One region of the uncultured Pigmentiphaga sp. genome, then DNA from elsewhere that is predicted to be linked to it. Evidence: predicted binding sites of a transcription regulator. Region 1 holds the regulator's gene; each other region holds the start of a gene.
The links. The regulator LexA, encoded in region 1, represses DNA repair genes until DNA is damaged. The targets are predictions, from matches to a motif close to ACTGTATNNNNATACAGT.
Positions count from the first base shown of each region.

Region 2: a site for LexA is predicted at 5,565-5,582, ahead of recA (recombinase RecA). Genes of this name have one in related genera too.
Region 3: a site for LexA is predicted at 3,893-3,910, ahead of Q0319_RS06845 (PA0069 family radical SAM protein). Genes of this name have one in related genera too.

Region 1 is NZ_CALFCW010000030.1:516,155-523,415, forward strand. It holds gene rplI (50S ribosomal protein L9) at 1-156, opposite strand, end outside; gene rpsR (30S ribosomal protein S18) at 176-448, opposite strand; gene priB (primosomal replication protein N) at 477-809, opposite strand; gene rpsF (30S ribosomal protein S6) at 903-1,274, opposite strand; gene Q0319_RS08965 (asparaginase) at 1,627-2,598, opposite strand; gene lexA (transcriptional repressor LexA) at 2,785-3,438, shown strand; gene Q0319_RS08975 (hypothetical protein) at 3,461-4,318, shown strand; gene rlmB (23S rRNA (guanosine(2251)-2'-O)-methyltransferase RlmB) at 4,340-5,077, opposite strand; gene rnr (ribonuclease R) at 5,168-7,261, opposite strand, start outside.
Region 2 is NZ_CALFCW010000012.1:86,644-93,904, reverse strand. It holds gene metE (5-methyltetrahydropteroyltriglutamate--homocysteine S-methyltransferase) at 1-822, opposite strand, end outside; gene Q0319_RS01965 (LysR family transcriptional regulator) at 937-1,863, shown strand; gene Q0319_RS01960 (hemagglutinin) at 1,925-3,547, opposite strand; gene Q0319_RS01955 (hypothetical protein) at 3,617-3,907, opposite strand; gene recX (recombination regulator RecX) at 3,981-4,463, opposite strand; gene recA (recombinase RecA) at 4,450-5,520, opposite strand; gene Q0319_RS01940 (MaoC/PaaZ C-terminal domain-containing protein) at 5,638-6,678, opposite strand; gene Q0319_RS01935 (CoA ester lyase) at 6,703-7,261, opposite strand, start outside.
Region 3 is NZ_CALFCW010000030.1:43,030-50,290, forward strand. It holds gene Q0319_RS06825 (porin) at 1-858, opposite strand, end outside; gene Q0319_RS06830 (tripartite tricarboxylate transporter substrate binding protein) at 952-1,938, opposite strand; gene Q0319_RS06835 (FCD domain-containing protein) at 2,137-2,856, shown strand; gene Q0319_RS06840 (alpha/beta hydrolase) at 2,941-3,807, opposite strand; gene Q0319_RS06845 (PA0069 family radical SAM protein) at 3,917-5,047, shown strand; gene Q0319_RS06850 (thiamine pyrophosphate-binding protein) at 5,096-6,886, opposite strand; gene Q0319_RS06855 (tripartite tricarboxylate transporter substrate binding protein) at 6,924-7,261, opposite strand, start outside.

The DNA.
Region 1 (7,261 bases):
GGCGCGGCGCGCTTCGAACTCTTGCAGGGCGGCCTGCGTGGCGCGCTTGGCCTTCTTCTGCGGGATCAGGTAGTTACGCGCGTAACCGTTCTTCACGCGAACGACGTCGCCCAGGTTGCCGAGGTTGACGACTTTTTCGAGCAAGATGATTTGCATGATTAGACTCTCCCGGCAATCAATTGTGGTTGTCGGTGTAGGGCAAGAGCGCCAGGAAGCGGGCGCGCTTGATCGCCGTATCGAGTTGGCGCTGGTAATGCGCCTTGGTGCCGGTCAGGCGAGCGGGGATGATCTTGCCGTTTTCCTGGATGAAGTCGCGCAGGACTTCGATGTCCTTGTAGTCGATCTGTTCGACGCCGGCTGCCGTGAAGCGGCAGAACTTGCGCCGCTTGAACAGCGGGTTCTGTTGACCGAACTTCTTCTTTTCCTTGCGTTTGCCGAATGCGGCCATGATGTACCTCTTGGGTATTCAATCCGTTTCACACCTGAGCGCTGCCCTGCCCGCTTCGTCCATCACCCGCCTGGGCGACGGTGGCCTGCTGGATATGCAGCCTCAGTCTGCTTGAACCTTTCCGGGTCGGTGCCAAAAAACCCTCGATCCGCAGCGATCGGCCCAGCGCTTCGCGCTCGAGCCTGCTGGCGAGATCGCCGATCGCCACCGCGTTGACGAGCATTTCCACCCGGCGGGGCCTACCGCCTTCGAGCAGCTCGGATTCATGGGCAAGCGTCAGTTCCAGCACCGGTATGCCGGCGGGGGTGTACCTGAGCGGCTTGCACTCGACCACCTGGGCGGTCAGAAGAACCTGGTTCAACGCCGTGTCGTCCGGGGCATCGTCAAGCTGCCGCGGGAGCGGCCTGGGATGCGGGCGGTCGGCAACGACCTGTCATGCCAGCCGGGCCGGGGCTCAGCCCTCGGCTTGCGTGGCCTCGGTGGACACCTTGCGGGCCTCCTCGCGCTCGACGATCTTCATCATCGGCGACGGGGCGGTCTCGGCCTTCTTCATCTTGACGACGAGATGGCGCAGCACGGCGTCGTTATAGCGGAAGGCGTGCTCGAGTTCGTCCAGCGTGGCTTGGCTGCACTCGATGTTCATGCACACGTAGTGAGCCTTGACGAGCTTCTGGATCGGATATGCCAATTGGCGGCGACCCCAGTCTTCCAGGCGGTGTACTGCGCCGCCCTGGCTGGTGATCAGCGTCTTGTAACGCTCGACCATGGCCGGAACCTGCTCGCTCTGGTCCGGATGAACGATGAAAACTATTTCGTAGTGACGCATTTACGCTCCTTATGGATGGTCCTGGAGGCGACTCGAAAGGCCGCCCCGAAAGGCGCAAGTCCGCTCAAGCGTCTAGAGTCGGACAAGGGTTCTCAAATCCGGCAGGAGGTCTGCGCATAACACAATGCGCAATGCCTGCCAAAAATTAAGCCAGCTATTATCGCTTGCAAACGCGGAAAAATCAAGGTGCGCCTCGTGGCCGGCCATGATCGCCCCCCGGCCGGGGTACGGCAGCCCGGGAGGGCGAACCGCGGGACGGGCTCCCCACCCCGCCGCGCTCAATGACGGCCGGCGTGGATCGGCCTTGGCATGCTTGGCGCGACCCCGGCAGGGCCGTTGCGGCCTGCCTGCGCTAGTAGGTGTCGAAGGCTGCCTGCACGGCCTCCGGGCCCGAGGCGCCCGCCCCCAGCGCCAGCATCAGCAGGACCCGCGCCTTCCAGGGCGACAGGGTGCCGGCCCCGGGCAGGCTGCAGGCTGCGGTGACGCGTCCGCTCCCCGTGCGGCTGGTTCGCACGACGGCCAGGCCCGCGCCAGCAAGGCGCTCGAGCGCCGCCATGGCTTCGGCGCTCGCCGAGCCGTTGCCGGGGCCCGCCCAGACAAGGCCGCGCGCGCCCGTTGCGGGTACGGCATCGATCAGGGCAGTCGAGGCACCCGCATAGCCAGCCAGGATTTCCACCGGGACGAGCGGCGTTGCAGGGGTGAATGGCGTCGCGCGGGTGTGCGGCCGCTCGGGACGCGCGAGCCAGGTGACCCGCCCGTCTTGGACCAGCCCGAGCGGACCGGCGTTGGGCGCGGCGAAGGCGTCGGGCCGGTTGGCATTGACCTTGCCCACCTCTCGCGCGCCGAAGACCTGGTGGTTCAGTACCACCAGCACGCCGCGCCCCGCCGCGCCGGAGGTGGCGGCCACGGTGGCGGCGTCGAGCAGGTTCAGCGGCCCATCCGCCGACAGCGCCGTCGACGGGCGCATCGCGCCCACCAAGACGACAGGCTTGTCGCTCTTGAGCACCAGATGGAGATAGTAGGCCGTCTCCTCGAGGGTGTCGGTGCCGTGCGTGACGACGGCGCCATCGACTTGCGGATCGTCCAGCGCCTGCTGCAGCCGGCTGGCGAGCGACTGCCAGAAGGCGGGCGTGGCGTCCTTGCTGTCGATGGATGCGAACTGTTCGGCGCTGATGCGGGCGACCTGGTCGAGCCCGGGTGTTTGCGCGCATAGCGCCGCCACGTCGAGCACGCCCGCCGTATAGGCTTCGACGGATTGGGGCTCGACGCCGGCTCCGGCGATGGTGCCACCGGTGGCGAGAAGGCAGAGGTGCGGAAGAGGCATGGGAATCAATGTGCTTGCCGGAGCCCGATGATACCCGCCCCCGCGCATGGTGGCGCGGCCGCGACACCTGGCGATTATGCTTGCGCCGCCCATCGGTACTGTATAAAAATACAGTTACTGGATAAAACCACAGAAGCGTCTGTCGCACCTCCCACCCCGGGCGGCCGCGCAAAACCGGAGCCAGACATGCCCAAGCTGACCGCACGCCAGCAGGAGATCCTCGATCTCATCCGCCGGACCATCGTCGAAACCGGCTTTCCCCCCACGCGCGCCGAAATCGCGCAGGCGCTCGGTTTTCGTTCCCCGAACGCGGCGGAAGAACACCTGAAGGCGCTCGCGCGCAAGGGGGTGTTGGAGTTGTCGGCCGGTACCTCGCGCGGCATACGGCTCAAAGACGCCACTGCCGCCGATTCCCCTTCCCTGCAGCTCACGCATCCGGCGCTGGCGCAGCTCGTGCTACCGCTCGTGGGCCGGGTCGCGGCTGGCAGCCCCATCCTTGCCGCCGAGCACATCGAGAAGGAGGTGGGCGTGGACCAAGCGCTGTTTTCGCAACGTCCCGACTATCTGCTGAAGGTGCGCGGGGAAAGCATGCGGGATGCCGGCATCCTCGACGGCGACCTGCTGGCCGTCAAGAAGGCGGCCCAGGCCCGCGACGGGCAGATCGTCGTGGCACGCCTCGGCGACGAAGTCACCGTCAAGCAACTGCGTTATACCGAAAGCGGCCTGAGCCTCTTGCCCGCCAATCCCGATTTCAAGCCCATCGAGATCAGCCGCAACCGCGACGACTTCGCCCTCGAGGGCATCGCGGTTGGCCTGATCCGGGCCGGACTCCTGCACTGAAAGCATCCGACGGACGATCTCCATGAAACACCATACGCAAGTCCCCAGTCTTTCCAGCGGATATCCCGGGCTCGATGCGGCGCTGCCGCAAGCTGGGTGGCCTGTCGGCGCACTGACGGAAATCCTGGTTTCGCGCGTCGGGCATGGCGAATTGAACCTGCTCGGTCCGCTGCTCGCCCGTCTCACCCGCGCAGGCCGCACGGTGGCGCTGCTGGTGCCGCCGTACTTGTCATATGCGCCGGCGCTGATCCAGCACGGGGTGGCGCTCGAGTGCGTCAAGCTGGTCCGCTCGGCCCGTCCGCTGGACGACGGCCTGGACCAGATCGAGACGGCGGTGCGATCCGGCGAATTTGCCGCGTTGGTCGCGATCCTTCCTCCCGACGAGGCCGCGGTGCGGTCCGAAGGCACGGTAAGGCGCCTGCTGCTGGCGGCAAGGCTCTCGGGGTGCCCCGCCTTCCTGTTCCATACTTGCAGCACGCCTGCCACGACGTCGGTTTCCCAGTTGCGCCTGTTGGCAGACATGAGTCAGGCAGGTGAGCTCCGCCTGCAACGCATCGCCCCGGACGACGAAGCCGGCCGCGGCGCGGTCACATTGGAAATCGGCCAACGCGAGCCCCGGGCAGGATTCCGCCGCGTGGCCGGCCTTGCCCTGGCGGGCACCCGTTTCTGCTCGGCCGCACAATTGAACGAACCGGACGAAACGGCCGCCGTGGCGAATGCCCGGCCGGTCCAGGCGCCCCCAGAACAAGGCGCCCCCCGGGCCAAGCCGGCTTCGCCGGGCCGCAGCCGGTGGCCGTTCAAACAGCGCGGCAGCTCGGGCGGTGCGGGGAGCTCTCCAGCGGGCCTGGCGTTCTGGCTCGCCCGCAGCTGGAACGCCTGACGATGGCCAGCCGCTGTGGCGCTACACCGCGCGTTGCCGCACGGTTTCGTACAAGCACACGGCGGACGCCACGCTCACGTTCAGGCTTTCCACCGAGCCCATCATGGGAATGCGGACCAGTTGGTCGCAGGTTTCGCGGGTCAAACGCCGCATGCCCTCGCCTTCCGCACCCATGACCCACGCGATGGGTTGGCGGGCGTCAACCTGGTGGATGGTTTCGGTGGCCTCGTCATCGGTTCCCACCACCCATATGCCCCGTTCCTTGAGGCTGCGCAGGGTCCGCGCGAGGTTGGTCACCGTGAGATAGGGAACGGTGTCGGCAGCGCCGCAGGCGACGCGCTGTACCGTGGCATTCAAGCCCACGGCTCGGTCGCGCGGTGCGATCACGGCATGCACGCCGGCTCCGTCTGCAGTTCGCAAGCAGGCGCCGAGATTGTGCGGGTCCGTCACCCCGTCCAGCACGAGTAAAAAGGCTGGCCCGGACGCCTCGTCGAGCACTTCGTCTATGTCCATGGCCAGTTGCAGGCTCGTGGCCAATGCCACGACGCCCTGATGGCGCTGGCCCTTGGCGAGTCCGTCCAGGCGTGATTGCGGGACGGGATGCACTTTGCGCCCCGCGGCCTGTGCCTGCTCGATCAGCGTCAACATGCGGCGATCGCGGCGCGCCTCTTCGACGTAGATATCCTTGATCGATTCCGGCGCATGGCGCAACCGCGCCGCGACTGCGTGAAATCCGACCAAAACCTGGCTCGCTGCCATTTTTCACCCCATTGATGCATGCCGCGCACGGCAAAAAACGATACGGCGCTGCTCCTGGCAGCGCCGCAATGCCGTTATTAGACCAGAGATTCAGTGACGCTTGCGCCCGCGCTTGGCAGCTGCCCGCTTGCCGCTTCGGGTGCTGGCCGGTTTCTCCGCCGTGGCGGACTTCTTGGCCGGGATGCCCTTCTTGTCTTTCGGAGGCTTGGCCGTTTCGGTCATGAGCGGGGTCTTGGCCGCGCTTTTTTCCGGTTTGCGGGGCGCTGGCGCGCTTTCGCGTTTGATCGCCTTGCGCAGGCCTTCATAGCTTACGCCTTTGACGAGCTTGAAATCGATCCGCCTGGCCTCGAGGTCCACCCGGGCGACTTGCACCTGTACCTTGTCGGTGAGGCGATAGCGCATGCCCGTGCGCTCTCCGCGCAGTTCGTGCAAGCCATCGTTGAACTGGAAGTATTCTGCGCCCAATTCCGAGACGTGCACCAGGCCTTCGACGTGCAATTCATCGAGCGTGACGAAGATGCCGAACGCCGCGACGCCCGTCACGGTGCCGCTGAAAATGTCGCCCACCCGCTCACGCATGTACCAGCACTTGAGCCATGCCTCGACGTCGCGCGATGCATCGTCGGCCCGGCGTTCGTTGGCCGAGCAGAACAGGCCGAGCTTCTCCCAGAGGGCGTGTTCCTGCTCTTTGGCCGAACCGGGCACCACCGGCGTGTCTTCCGGCGGGTTGGGTACGAAACGCTTGCCCTGCAGCAAAGCCTTGATGACACGGTGCGTCAGCAGATCGGGATAGCGTCGGATGGGCGACGTGAAGTGTGCGTAGGCGGGGTATGCGAGCCCGAAGTGGCCCACGTTGTCCGGGCTGTACATGGCCTGTTGCATCGAGCGCAGCGCCATGGTTTGCAGCAGCGGCGCGTCGGGCCGGTGCTTGGTGCTTTCCAGCAGCGCCGAGTAGTCGGCCGCCGTGGGCTTGTCGCCCCCGCCGAGCGACAAGCCCAGCGTCTTCAGAAAGTCGCGTAGCGCCTGCAGTTTCTCCGGCGTGGGACCTTCGTGTATGCGGTACAGGCCCGGGTGCTTGCTGCGTTGCATGAAGTCGGCGGCACAGGTATTGGCCGCGAGCATGCATTCCTCGATCATCTTGTGCGCGTCGTTGCGCACGTAGGGCACGATGCTCTGGATGCGTCCGAGCTCGTTGCAAATGATCTTGGTCTCTATGGTGTCGAAATCGATGGCGCCCCGCTTCTGCCGCGCTTGCGCAAGAAGCTTGAACAGCTCGTACAAGTCCTGGATCTGGGGCAGGACGTGCGCGTACTTGCGCGCGGCCGGGCCATCGGGCTGCTGGAGTGCTGCCCACACTTCGTTATAGGTGGTGCGCGCATGGGAATGGATGACGGCGTTGTAGAACTGGTACGCCTGCACCGTGCCCGCCTTGGCTCCGGTGGCAGGGATCACCATGTCGCACACCAGCACCAGGCGGTCGACGTTGGGATTCAGCGAGCACAGCCCGTTGGACAGCTTTTCCGGCAGCATGGGGATGACCTTGCGCGGAAAGTAGACGCTGGTGCTGCGTTCCAGCGCATCGGCGTCCAGGGCGTCGCCAGGCCTGACGTAGTGGGCGACGTCGGCGATGGCGACGATCAGGCGCCAGCCCGCGCGCTTGCGGGCTCCTGTGCCCAGCTCCACCCGTTCGCAATACACGGCGTCATCGAAGTCCCGGGCATCCTCGCCGTCGATGGTGATCAGCGGTACGTCGCGCAGGTCGAAGCGTTCGACGAGGTCGCTGTCGCGAACCTCGGACGGAAGGCGTTCGGCCTGCGCCAACGCCTTGGGGGAAAACTCGTGCGGGACGTCGAACTTGCGGACCGCAATTTCGATTTCCATGCCCGGGTCGTCGATTTCGCCCAGGATCTCCACCACGCGGCCCAGCGGCTGCGTGTGGCGGGTCGGCTGTTCGATGATTTCCACGGTGACGACCTGGCCGTGCTGGGCTTCGGCGGTTTCGCCGGGCGGCACCAAGATGTCGTGCTTGATGCGCTGGTCTTCGGGTACGACGAGGAATAATCCGCGTTCGTTCAGGAAGCGTCCGACCAGCTTGTTGGTGCGGCGCTCCAGCACCTCGACGATGGTGGCTTCCGGCTTGCCCCGGTAATCGGTGCCCGTCAGCCGGACGAGCACGCGGTCGCC
Region 2 (7,261 bases), on a different contig from region 1:
TGCCCGCACGAGATCAACGTGCAGCCCGGCCACGGGCAAATCCAGGGCGGCAGGCAGATTGTCCCCCAGCCCTCCGAAGTAGGTCGCAAGGAGGATGGGCGCCGACATGCGCGCCAGGCGCCCGTACACTCCCGCGAACGCGTTGCGCCAGCTCGCAGGAAGGTCCAGCACGAGTATGGGTTCGTCGATTTGCACCCATTGCACGCCCTCGGCCGCCAGGCGTCCGAGCACCTCTTCATAGACAGGCAACAGCGCGGGTAGCAGCGCCAGCTTCGCGGCATCGCCTGCCCCGGCGTAGGCCTCTCCCTTGCCCAGCCATAGCCAGGTCAACGGCCCCGGGATGACTGGCTTGACGGCATGGCCGAGCGCGTGGGCTTCGCGCACTTGGTCGAACAACGCCGTGCGCGCCACCCGAAACCGCTGGCCAGGGTGCAGTTCCGGCACAAGGTAGTGGTAATTCGTGTCGAACCACTTGGTCATCTCGCAGGCCGCCGCCGGCGCCCCGGCCGGGGCGCGGCCGCGGGCCATGCGAAACACGGTGTCCAGCGCCACGGGCTCGTCCCCTGGCTGGCCAAAGCGCGCAGGCACCGCCCCCAAGGTCGCCGACCATTCCAGCACGTGGTCGTACCACGCGAAATCGCCCACGGGCACCCAATCCATGCCAGCCTGCGCCTGGACTGCCCAATGGCGGGCACGCAGCTCGCGGCCCACGCGCTCGAGCTCGTCGGCCGAAATAAGGCCGGCCCAATAGCTTTCCAGCGCGCGCTTGAGCTCGCGTCGCGCGCCTATGCGCGGAAAGCCGAGATTGTGCAAGGTCGCCATGATGTCTCGATCCCCTATGCCGAAAAAGAAGAGGCAGACATTCTGCGGGCGCCATGCCGTGAATCAAAATCAAGTTCTACATATATAATATGAATTTAGTTCAAGTTTGCCGCCATGCTCGAGATCCGTCACCTGGAAACCCTCGTCGCGATACGCGACGGCGGCAGCCTCGTCGAGGCCTCTGAACGCCTGCACGTCACCCAGTCCGCACTCTCTCACCAGCTGCGCGAACTGGAAGAGCGGCTGGGCACGCAACTGCTCAACCGCCGCACCCGGCCGCTACGCTTCACTACCGCCGGCTTGCGCGTCTTGGCGCTGGCCGACGACGTCCTGCCAAGGATGCGCGCGGCCGAGCGGGAACTCAGAAAGCTCGCCGCCGGCCGCACCGGGCGCCTGCACCTTGCCATTGAGTGCCACTCCTGCTTCCAGTGGCTGATGCCGGCGCTGGACGTCTTCCGCGAACAATGGCCGGAAGTCGTGCTAGACCTGTCCGCGGCCTTCTCCTTCGCCCCCCTGCCTGCGCTGGTCCGGGGCGACCTGGACCTCGTCATCACGTCGGACCCGGTCAAGCTCGAGGCGGTGCATTACTTCCCGCTGTTCCGCTACGAACTGGTGCTGGCCGTCGCGCGCCACAGCCCCCTGGCGATGTACAAATACATTGAACCGGCGCACCTCCAGGACCAAACGCTGATTACCTACCCGGTGGAGCGAGACCGGCTCGACGTCTTCACCGCCTTCCTCGACCCGGCCGACATGGAACCCGCTGAAGTGCGGACGACGGAGCTCACGCCCATGATCGTCCAGCTCGTTGCGAGCGGGCGCGGGGTCGCCGCCCTGCCGAACTGGGCCTTGACGGAGTATCTGGACCAAGGGCTGCTACAAGCTTGCCGGCTGGGCCCGGATGGCATATGGCGCACGCTTTATGCCGGCGTGCGGGTGGAAGACCAGGAGACGCCTTACATCCAGAATTTCCTGGACATTGCGCGCGAGGTGACGTTCAAGACGCTGGCCGGGATACGGGCACCGCGGGCCGGGCGTTGAATGGGCAGCCTCCTAGCCCCCTACGCCCGGCCTGGGGTCGGCCCTGACCGGGGCACGCGACTTACTGCACGACCACCGTCAGGGCCGATCGAGGCGGCACCGCAACCGTTTCGGAATAGGTCGCGCCCGAAGGCCGCCGCACGACGGGGAAATGCCCCGAGGCCTTGAGGACGGATGGCGCACGCGCCGGCAGGTTGCGCGACGATGCATAGTCAGGACCATTGACGGCAGGTAGCACGTACCCATCCTCCTCGCGGCGCGGGTAACCGAAGCCGCTCGGCGACGTGGCCGGCAACAGGGCGAGCGCTGCCCCCCAATCGCGCAAGGCCGCGCGCACCCCTGCTCCGCCCGCTCGCTTGATCGCTTGGTCCAGCAACGTGAAAGAATCGGTCGAAGAGGTGCTGCGGACCAGGTCGCGATAAAACCCGATGCCGTAATGCCGTAGCAAATATCCTCCGAAATTGGCGGCGATGGGGTAGGAGAAGCAACTCGCGCCCGGGCTCGGCTCCCATGCCCGGATGTAGTCGCAATTCTGGCTTTGGCGTAGCCAGTTCGCGAAATCGCTGTCGCGCAGGGGATTGAAGCCGGGGATCACCCGCTCCGCGAGCAGGTCTTCCATCATGAGCGCCGAGGTTTCTTCCAGCCACACGGCGAAACGATAGTCCGGGCGTGCGCCGATGCGCGCCGCGCGCTGGTAGAAGTTGACCATGTGCGTCATTTCATGGGCCAAGGTGGTGTAGCCCGTGTTCCTGCCAAGCGCGCCCCCGAGGTACAGGGTTTCGGTATCCAGGAATAGCGCGACGGCTTCGTTGCTGAGCGGCTCGTAAGTCTTGAGGAAGGCGTTGGCGCTGAAAAAATAGCCCACCAGGCCCCAAGGAGCACGATCCGGCGTCAGGTTGGCCAGCACGATGTGCAGATCCTGGTCCGGGCCGATGAAGCCACCGCCCACGGTCTCCCCCCAGGGGGCCCCGACGAGATCGGTCACGATGGGATAGATGGAGTTCTGGTTCGAGGAGAACTTGGCCTGCATCGAGTCGAGCAGGGCATCGCTGATCTTCGCATCGCCCCGCTCGCCGTCCTGGACCCAAATGTTGAGCATGCGGCCGTCCGTGGCCGCCCACCGCCGCGCAAGCGTGGCCAGGAAAGACCTGCCGTCGGCATCCAGCCATTCTCGCGTGTCGCCTTCCGCTGCGGCGCTGACGGCCGCCACGACCCTATCCTGCCTCGGGGCCTGGCTGGCCCGCTCGATGGGTGGTTGGTAATCGCGAATGTGCGGGGGAATCACGTTGACGCCAGGCATGCGCATGACATCGCCCGGCTTCTGCTGGGTAGCCGACGAGGGGGGCTCCACCACCGACGCACTGATCGCAGGCATGGTGACGTCGTTGTCCGACACATTGGTAAAGACCAGCGTGACTGTACGGCCGCTTACGCCGCCCAACGCGATAGGCACCGAAGCGGTGGCACCGGACGCACTATTGTCGTAACGCCAGACACCCACTCCGCTGCCGCGATACGTCTGGGCATCGGCAGCTCCGCATTGTGCGCCGCTGCACGCAACGGATAGCGCCCCCGGGATCGAGCCGCCACTTCCGCCATCCCCCCCGCCGCCGCACGACGCCAGTACTGCCAACGCAAGCCCGGCCAGCAGCCGGGACACAACCATGGTGTAGCGATTCATCATGCCCCCGCCAAAAGATGTTTGGCCGCAACATACCATGTCTACCAGCAGGCCAGCCGACGATGGCACGGCTCAACGTATGGTGTTCACCTGCAATTGCGCGGGGCTCCCGTCGCCCGGAGCGCGCACGACCGTACCGATTACGGCCACCGTGCGCGATTGCACTTCCAAGATCTGCGACCGGGTCAAACCGAGCAGGTCCCAGTGTCCCTGTTCGGTTTCCAATACGGCGACCGCAAACGGCTCGTTTCCCTTGAGCGTGACGCGTCCCTCTACGGCGATCACGTCGCCGGGCTTAGGATGGGAAGGCGCGCAGGCTGATAGGAGAACGCCCAAGGCCAGGATGACGGACAAAGCTCGCATGAGTGTCTCGCGACGGCGTGGAAACGGGACGAGGCGCCGATGGCGCTGCGCATGATTCCTGCGCGAGGCGCGGTCAGTCCTCGACGAGATCGTCCAAGTCTACGCCGCGCAGCACCTGCCGGATAGTGGCTAATCCGAAGCCGCGGGACATCAGGAAGCGTACCTGCTTCGCCCGCTGCCCCGCATCGGTGGGCAACTGGCCGAAGCGCTTGCGCCACACCTCGCGGGCGCGGGCAAGCTCGGTGGATTGAAGTTCGTTGCGCAATTCGGAAATCTGCGCATCGCTGACACCATGCTGGCGCAGCTCGCGCACGATGCGCAAGGTACCCTGCTTGGCGGCAAGCCTGTGCACTACGCTTTGCGCGTAGCGCTCCGTGGACAGCCAACCTTCCTTCTCCAGGCTGTCGAGTACCGCGCGGACCTCGCTTTCCTCGCCGAAGCGGGCGAGCTTGCGCTCGAGTTCCACGCGGCTATGCTCGCGCCGGGACAAATAGCCTACCGCCCGGGCCTTCAACGAAAGCCCGGAAGCAGGCTTGCGGCCGTCATTCGTCTCCAAGCTCTTCGGCAACGTTACCGGCGACGCGCGCCGCAACGCCCAGGCGCTCGCGGACGCGGTTTTCGATCTCGAGCGCCATTTCCGCATGTTCCTTCAGGAATTCGCGGGCGTTGTCCTTGCCCTGGCCGATCCGCTCGCCGTTATAGCTGAACCACGAGCCGGACTTCTCGACGATGCCGGCTTGCACCCCGAGGTCTAGGATCTCGCCTTCGCGCGAGATGCCTTCGCCGTACATGATGTCGAAATCCGCGCTCTTGAACGGTGGCGCCACCTTGTTCTTGACGACCTTGACCCGGGTTTCGTTGCCGATGACCTCGTCGCCCTTCTTGATGGAGCCGGTGCGCCGGATGTCGAGCCGGACCGAGGCGTAGAACTTCAGCGCATTGCCGCCCGTGGTGGTTTCGGGGTTGCCGAACATGACGCCGATCTTCATGCGGATCTGGTTGATGAAGATCACCATGCAGTTGGTGCGCTTGATGGAGGCAGTGAGCTTGCGCAGCGCCTGGCTCATCAGGCGCGCCTGCAGGCCGGGCAGGGAATCGCCCATCTCGCCTTCGATTTCCGCCTTCGGCACCAGCGCCGCCACCGAGTCGATGACGATGAGGTCTACCGCGCCGGAACGCACCAGGGCGTCGGTGATCTCGAGGGCCTGCTCGCCGGTGTCTGGCTGCGAAATGAGCAGATCGGTGAGGTTCACGCCCAGCTTGGCGGCGTATTGGACGTCGAGGGCATGCTCGGCGTCGATGAAGGCGCAGGCCCCGCCCAGTTTCTGCATCTCGGCGATGACCTGCAGGGTGAGCGTGGTTTTCCCGGACGATTCCGGACCATAGATCTCGATGACGCGGCCGCGGGGCAAGCCGCCCACGCCCAGCGCGATGTCGAGCCCGAGCGACCCCGTGGAGACGACCTGGATATCGTGCTCGACCTCGTTGTCGCCATAGCGCATGACCGAGCCCTTGCCGAACTGCTTTTCGATCTGGGAAAGGGCGGCGGCCAGCGCCTTGGTTTTTTCGTTCTGGGCTGCGGCAGCCGCCTTGGAAGCTTTGGTGTCGTCCATTCTGGGATCCTTGGGTTGATGGGCGAATTATGGCACTGCCAGATACTGTATAAAAAAACAGTATGACATCGCAAGGCCCAAGGCCAATTAACAACGGTTCCGGATGTCCCGCGCCCCTCAATAACCCGCCTGCGAGTACACGGCAGCCGCGCGCCGGTAAACCATCAAGGCGCGGCGGAAGCGATTGACCATTTCGCCGCGCTGGTTCCTCGCCTCGGTCAGCACCGTCACCACGCCTCGGTCGGGACGCGAGCCGGAAGGCCGCGCCCCTTCCACCGTGGACCGCGCCTCGAGGGTGTCGCCCGGCATGAGGTCGACGCCGAACTCCACGTCGGTCCAGCCCAGGTTCACGGACACGCGGCCAAAGGTGCGGGTGGAAAGCGCCACCGCCACGGCGACTCCCCACGTCTGGGGAACGACGGGCGCAGGCAAGCCGATCGCGTGCGCGAACGCGTAATCGTGGCTCTGGGGCTGCCACTCCATCGACCGCAAGGCATGCAGCGTGGCTTCCTCGGCCAGCAAGGTCTTGCGGGGAGCATGGATGATGGTTTCCCCGCGCCTCAGGTCTTCGAAAAACAGCCCCGTCTGCTCGACCCAGGCTCCGTCGTCGCGCTGCACGTGCGACAGGAAACGCTCCTCCGTCGCCGGCCGCGCATCCGGTACCCTGTCCGGGCCTGTTGTGCTGCGCCACAGCTCGACGACATAGCGCAGCTCCGCCACCTGTTCGCCCCGCTGGTTGAAGCCGCGCGTCAACAGGCTGGCCCGCCCCGACTCCGCATCGACGGGCTCGGCGGCGAGTACCTCGGTTTCGGCGTAGAGCGTGTCGCCGCCGAACACGGGACGCGTCAGCGCAATGCTGGACATCGACGCAATGCGCCGCCTCCGGCCGAAGGTTTTCGCCGTCATGCCGATCAGCCGCTGCAGGGTCAGCGTGCTGACCATCAGCGGCCGGCGCCATTCGGTCTGCGCCGCATAGTGCTCATCGTAATGCACCATCGCCGAATTGACCGAGTCCAGCGCCTCCTCCACGTTGTCCTGCTGCGAAAAGGTCATCCCGGGGCGGTGGATATAGCGCTGCCCGGGAGCCAGGTGCTCGAACCCGAGGCCAAAACGTTCGGCGTAGATGCCGTCTCCCAATCGATAGTAGGCGGTATGCATGGCAATCTCCCCCAAGGAACTCCGTCAGGCGGCGGCCCGCTGCAAGATGCGGCAAGCGCGCCGGTACACCGGTTCGTCCACCATGACGGCATCCACGACGCAGGCCCTCCCTCTCGCAGCCTCGTATCCCGCAACGACGCGGCGTGCCCACTCCACCTGCTGGGGGTTGGGAAGGAAAGCTTCCATGATGATGGGGCACTGGCGTGGATGGATCGCCAGCTTGCCGTGGAAGCCCATCGCCCTTGCGCGCTTGCAGTCGAGGCGCAGGCCGGCATCGTCATCGATGAGCAGGTGCGGCACGTCCAGCACCGGCACGCCCGCGGCCGCGGCTTCGAAAATCAGGCGCCCCCGTACGTAGGCCAACGCCTCCCAACTGCCGTCTATCCCTGTCTCGGCGCAAAAGTCGGCCGCCCCGAACGCGAGGGCCGCCACGAAAGGCCCGGCCATTGCGATCTCTTCGGCGCATCGCACCCCCCGCACGGATTCGACCAGCGCCATCACGCGCACATCGGGATTGCGGCGTGCGAGGTGCGCATGAGCGGACCTCACCTGCGCCGCCTCCTCGGCCTTGGGCACGACGATC
Region 3 (7,261 bases), 470 kb from region 1:
GGCCGTGCGGTCGTCTTTGTTGATGTAGGAAAGAATCACGCGCCCGCGGCCCATGGGCACCACGGCGCCGACCAAAATGTCCTGCGATTTGTAATTCGGCGTGCCGGGGACGATGGCGCCCCGGTTGATGACGTAGTTTAGATAGCCGATTACCGGACCGAAGTCGTAGCGCACGCCCAGGAACGTTTCCTTGGCATCCCTGCCTGGACCGTTCGCATCCTTGGCGTTGGCGTAAGCAATCTTCCCGCGGAATGCCCCCTGCGCGTAACCCAGGGAGGCGCCATACTGGTCGTTGGTGCTGCCGTTCGTCGTTTCGCCCGGGGCGTAGGAGGCTTCCAGCTCCAAGCCGTACAGCGTAGGCGAGTTGTACTTGACTGTATTGTCGGCGCGGTTGTTGCCGCCGCGACCGCCTGCCGAGATCAGGTTGGCGGAGGTACCGGCCATGCCGGTCGAGAACGGGTCGAACTCGACCTGCGCAACGGCCACCGTGGTGTATTGGCGACCTAGGCTCACCCGGCCGTAGGGCGATCCCAGCCCGACCAGCGCCTGCCGGCCGAACAAGGTTCCGCCTTGGCCGGACATGCCAGTGTCCATGAGGATGCCGGCTTCCAGCGTGAAGAACGCGCTCAATCCTGAACCGAGGTCCTCGTGTCCGCGGAAGCCCAGGCGCGACCCGGACATCATGCCGCTGGTGAGCTTGTTGCGCGAGCCATCGGCGGCACCGCTTTCGTGCACGAAACCCATGTCGGCGACGCCGTACACGGTGACGCCGGTGGTTTGGGCGTGGGCGGCTCCCATGCCGGCCAACAGGCAGGCAAAGGCATACCGCTTCATGGTGGTTTGACCGACCTTGAACATGTTGTCTTCCAAAGGAATGCGTGCCCGCGCCGGGCACGGGGAGGGTGGCAGCGTCAGCCCGCAAAGCGCTGACGCCGGGGATAGCGGTGCTTCTTAGTTCGCCTGGATGCCGAATTCTTTGATGAGGCGGGCGTAGCGCGTGTCTTCGGCAGCGATGCGCCGGGCCAAGGTCTCCGGCGCGCCGCCGGTGAGCGTGAGGCCCATCACTTGGGTCCGGGAGACGATGTCCGGCATCTTGATGATCTCGTTGACGGCTGCGTTGAGCTTTTGGACCACGTCGGCCGGGAGACCGCGTGGCCCGAGGAGAGCCTGCCAGGCTCCGACTTCGACATTCTTGTAGCCTAGCTCGGTGAAGGTGGGCACGTCGGGAGCGAAGGGCGACCGCTGCGCGTCGGCGACGGCCAGCAGGCGGAGCTTGCCCTCAGCGACGTAGGAGACGATGGGTCCGAGCGTCGTGTACATCAGCGGAACCTGTCCGCCCACCAAGTCCACGATGGCGGGCGCGCTGCCGCGATACGGGATCTGCGTGATGCGCGTTCCCGCTGCCTTGTCGAAGAGCTCCGCCAGGATATGCATGGGCGACCCGGAGCCGGGGCTGGCGTAACTCTGCAACCTACCGGCCTTCACCGCTTCGACCATTTCCTTGACGGATGCCACGCCGGATTGCTGCGAGCTCGCCAGAAACAGCGACTGCGTGCCGATTTCGACGATGGGCGTGAAGTCGGCTTGAGCGTTGTATTGCGCGCCGGTGCCAGGCTTGAGGACGTGCGGCACGATGGCCAGCGTGTTGGGCGCGAGTAGCAGCGTGTAGCCGTCTGCGGGAGACCGGGCCACGTAGGCGCTTCCTATGGAACCGGCTGCGCCGCTGCGATTTTCGACGACGACCGGCTGGCCCCACTTGGCGGTGAGTTTTTCGCCTATCCAGCGGGCGAGGACGTCGCTATCGCCCCCGGCAGGGTAGGCGACGACGATCTTGATCGGCTTTTCGGGATAGCCGGCAGCCACTACCGCAGCGGACGGCATGGCGAAGGAAAGGGCCGCGACGGCGGCAAGTGTGGTGCGTTTGGCGAAATCGAGCATGGGCGATCCCTCAGGGCCTGGCAAGGAATTTATATGAAGATGCTAAAATATAAGAAGTTGAAAAAATATAAATTATTTAGAGTCTTGTGAATTTAGGGGGAAACCCTGTATCGCTCGATCCAAGGGTGAAACATTCCTGAGCTAGAATTTATGAATAAGCTCAGTTCGTATATTTTCCGTTCGCGTCGGAGGGGGTGCATGCAATCGAACGAAACGCCTGCCAAGGCCCGGGTGCTTGGCGCGAAGGCGCCTTCGGAAACCATGTCCGAGCGGGCGTATCAATATCTGCGTGCCGACGTGATCGCCGGCGTGTTGGCCCCCGGCCAGAAGCTCAGGCTGCAATCCTTGCAGCAGCGTTATGAGCTCGGCATCAGTCCGATACGGGAAGCCCTGATGCAGCTCTCGGGCGAAGGATTGATCAGCAACGACGGCCAACGCGGCTTCAGCGTTTCTCCCTTGTCCAAGGAAGACTTGCTGGATTTGATGCATGCCCGCACCGCCATCGAGACGCTGCTGCTGCAGGATGCCATCGAGCATGGGGATGATGATTGGGGCGCTGGCCTGGCGGCCGCCTATTACAAGTTGACCCGGGCTCGCTTGCCCCAGGATCCGAACGATCTCGTCGCGGTGGAGCTCTGGGAGACGGCCCATCGGGGATTCCATGCAGCGCTCCTGAGCGCCGCCCGTTCAAAGTGGCTAATGCGCATCGGTGAGCAATTGATCGATCACTCGGAACGTTATCGCCGGATCCGGCTCGCATATCCGTCGTCGCCCCAACAGCTTGCCGATGACGTATTGAGCGAACATGCGCAGTTGATGGAAGCCGCGCTGGATCGCAACGCGGGCTTGGCCTGCGAACTACTGCGCAGCCACTTGATGCGGACGGCACAAGTGTTGGCCGAGCGCTTTGCCGAATAGCGCTAGCCGTCGCCCGGCCCTTTGCAGGCTTCCCCCAAGGTGGGGGATGGCCACGCCCGGCCCCGGACGGCGCCAGGCAGCGGACTAGCGGCGGGTCTGCGCGAAGAGCGCTTCGAGGTCCTCATACCACTCGTGGGCGGGGTCTGCCAGCACCTTGTGGGTGTCGAAGTGATCCAGGCCTTTCCACTCCTTGAGCCGGGCGGGCGCCGGCTGGCGCTTCAATAGCTCGTGCATGCGCGTATTGGCGCTGATCACGCGCGAGCTATCCCGTTCCCCGTAGCTGGAGAGCATGGGAACGCGATTGCCGGTGGTCCAGCTGATTGCGCTCATCAAGGAGTCGTGGGACGGGTGCTCGAGCAGCGTGGTGTACACCCGCTCCTCGAGGCTGCCTGGCTGGGGGCAAGGGTGGTGCAAATCCATGACGCCGCTGATCGGCAGGCAAGCACGGACGGCATCAGGCGGCACCCCCGCTTGGTCCAGGGCGTCTCGCCGCAGTGCCGCCATGGCGGCAATGCCTCCGCCAGCGGAGTGTCCGGCCAGATACAGGTTCTGGCGATCCCCGCCCCATTGACCGACGGTTCGATGCAGTTCGGCAAGAAGCCGGACAGCGTCGTCGAAGGCGGCGGGCAGGCGATGCCCTGGCGCCAGCCTATAGGTGGGCGTAATGAACAGAAACCCGCGCCGGACGATCGCCTCGGCCATGAAGTGCGCGTACTCCTTGTAGCCGTTGGTCCATCCTCCTCCATGCCAGAAAACGAGCACCGGGGCGTCCCGCATGCCTTCGGCGCCAAACACGTCGTAGCGGTGTTGGGTATCGGGGCCGTAGCTCAGGTCGCGCGCACGCAGGTGCACCGGATCCACCTCGCGTGCCCATTGCAGGACGGTTTGTTCGTAGTCCTGGGCGGTGGGAAACGGAAGGGGAGGTTGGGGCGGTAGCGAGAGTGGATGCATGGAAGAGGTCTCATAATTTCTAATTAATTATAGAAATTATAATTTTTATAGGAAAATATTTTTTATTCGTCCAATTGTGTCAGATACTGTATGTTTGTACAGTATTAGCATGGACGATGACACTTCGCCGCCCGCTTTGCTCCCGCAACCACCCCTGGCACCCCGGCGCGGTCGGGGCGCCGTGGCCAATGTCAGGCATCGCTTCGAAACCCTGGAACGAGAGGCGGTGGACGATGGCTGGGCTCCTCCCGCAGGAACGCCGGCCGGGGCCAAGACCGAAGTTGCCGTCGAACGAGCGCGCACGATCCTGTCCCGCAACGATTCCCCTGACATTCCCTTCGACCGCGCGATCAACCCCTATCGCGGCTGCGAGCACGGTTGCGTGTACTGTTTCGCCCGTCCGACGCATGCCTACCTTGGCTGGTCTCCAGGTCTCGATTTCGAGACCAAGCTGGTCGCCAAGGTCAATGCCGTCGAGGCGTTGCGGGCCGAGCTCTCGCGTCCCGGCTATCGGGTGGACGTGGTCAATATCGGTTCCGCCACCGATGCCTACCAGCCCATCGAGCGCCAGTGGAAGCTGACCCGCGGATTGCTGGAGCTGCTGCTGGACACCCGGCACCCCGTGTCCCTGGTGACCAAGGGCAGCGCCGTCACGCGGGATCTCGACATCCTCGCCAAGCTTGCCGAGCTCGATCTCGTCGCGGTCTACGTCACCATCCCCACGCTGGACGCGCGGGTGGCCCGCACGCTGGAGCCGCGTGCCGCGGCGCCATGGCGACGTGTCGAAATCGTCAGGGAGCTGAGTTCGGCGGGCGTGCCGGTAGGAGTATCGCTGGCACCGGTCATTCCGTTCATTACCGACGACCAGATCGAGCACGTGCTGGAGGCCGCGGCCGAGGCCGGCGCACAAGCGGCCTTCTACACCATGCTCAGGCTGCCCTGGGAGGTCAAGGCCGTGTTCGCGCAATGGCTGGAGGCCCACTTTCCCGATCGCAGGGGGAAGGTCTTGCACTGCATTGAAGACCTGCGCGGCGGCAGGCTCAACGATCCGCGCTTCGGCGATCGCATGCGGGGGCAGGGCATATGGGCCGACCTGGTCCGCCAGCGTTTCCACCGCGCCGCCCGCAAACTGGGCTTGTCGCAGCGTCGCATCGTGCTCGAGACTGGATTGTTCCGGCCGCCGGCGCGCAGCCGCGGCGGGCCGCTTCCGGAGGACGGGCGGCAGATGCCCTTGTTCTAGGCGAGCAGGATGGACATGGCTAGGAACGAGGGGGCTTGCAATGCCGTCTCAATGCTCTGCTTGCTTGACCTCGCGTAGCAATCCTTTGGCCGTGAGTGAATCATATCCGGGCACGACGCGGGCATCGATGACGCAAACCCGGCCCGCCTGGACCTCGGCAATCGCCTGCTTCATCGCGGCGCGCAGTTCTCCGACGGTGCGTACCGGTCCATGACCGACTCCTCCCTGGCACCGGGCCATGCCGGCAATATCGATGTCGGGATCTCCAATATGCTGGCCGACGGCCTTGTTCTCTATGGGGCGATTGCGCGTGCGGGCGACTTTCTCCTGGTGCAACTCATCATTGAAGTACGCCGTATTGTTGGCGACGACGAATAGCAAAGGAATGCGGTAGCGTGCCGCCGTCCAGACGGCGCTGACTCCCATCATGAAATCGCCGTCTCCTATGACGGCGAGCGGAAGTCGTCCCATTCCCTGCAAGGCCAGCGCACCGCCGACCGCCATGCCCGGCCCAGATCCCAAGCCTGCGCCGCCATCCTTGCCGAGAAAGTCGAGGGGGTGGCGGAAGTGCCAGGCGTCTCCGGGCCAACCCAAGGGCGTGCGCAGCAGGGAGACCTCGAGGTGCTCGGTGGCCTCACGCAGCGACCGGGCGAGCGTTTGCAGCGTCAACGGGGCGCCGTCGTCGGGAGCAGGGGCGCGGGCATGGGCTGGGCGGACGGGCGCCCGTTCGCACCGATCGAAGATGCGCTCTTTGTCGTCGAGGGCGAGCAGTGCGTCGACGAGCGCATCGGGGTCACATAGAAGGTGAACGTCGGTCGGGGCCAGAGACTGGTAATCCATGCTCCAGCCGTTGTGGGCGTATTGATCCGGCGAGCATTGGATAATGCCGGCGCCCAGCCTTCCGTTTTTCGCTGCGATTTTCAACGTGCCGCCGAGGTCTATCCAGTCCAGGCTGAGCACGATGTCTGCTTCCCTCAGGACCGTGCAACCTTCCTCGCCCATGAAAAATGCTGGAGGCACGGGATGGTAGGGATGATCCGTCGGGAATGCGGCAGGCTGCTTCAGATCGGTCATCACCGTGGCACCCAGTCGTTCTGCCAGCCGGACTCGTTTTTGCCAGGCGTCCTCGGCCCGGGAGACCCTGCCAGCCAATATGACCGGTTTCTTGGACTCGGAGAGGCGCTCGGCGATGCGGCGCACGCTGGCTGGATCGGGGTAAGGGGTGGCCGGGCCGGAGAAATCGTCCGGCTCAGGGATCGACGCGCTCCCGTCGATGCGCGCTTCCTGCAGGGCAGCGTCGAGGCAGATGTATACCGGTCCTTTGGGTACGGTATTGGCGATGAGCGCTCCGCGGATCATGGCTTCCGCGGCCGCCGGCAATGACGCAGGCTGGTCGTCCCATTTGATGAAGTTCCGCACGAGTGCCCCTTGGTCCCGCGACGTGTGAATCCAGTCTATCCAGGGGCGGCGCGCCGCTGCATCCAGCGGGCCCGTGGCGCCGATCACGACCATGGGGGCCCGGTCGCACCAGGCGTTGAAAATACCCATGGATGCATGCATCAATCCCACGTTGGCGTGCACCACGACTCCCATGGGCTTGCCTGTCACTTTCGCATAACCGTGCGCGATGGAGACCGCATGGTCCTCGTGCAGGCACAACAGCATCTGCGGATTCTCATTGCCTAGGTAGTTCACCAGGCTGTCGTGGAGGCCGCGCAAGCTGGCGCCGGGATTGATGCTCAAGTATCGCAGGTCGAGCCGGCGTATGACTTCGGCCAAGTAGTCGCTGCCCCATTCTAAGTCGACCGGTTTCGCGACGACCGGTTTTTCGATGTTCATTCATGCACTCCTTCGTGATGCTTCTGGGTACGCCGGATCAGGGCCGCGTTTTCTCGAGAGGGGTGAGGAAAGGCGTCCAATGCTCGAGCTCCGACTGCACGTAGCGGGTGAAGGCCGAAGCATCCATGTCCTCGGTCACCATGTTCTGTTGACGGAGCTCCTTTCTCACCTCGGGCGTACGCAGCGCGTCGCGCACGGCTTGATTGATGCGCGTTACCACGGTATCCCGCATGCCGGGCGGGCCCGATAGCGAGAACCAGGTCGTTCCCGTCAACCTGGGGTAGCCCAATTCTTTGAAGGTGGGTACGTCGGGGAAGTCGTCCAGCCGCGAGTCCGCAGTCAACGCGATGGCGCGAAGCCGGCCGGATTTCAACC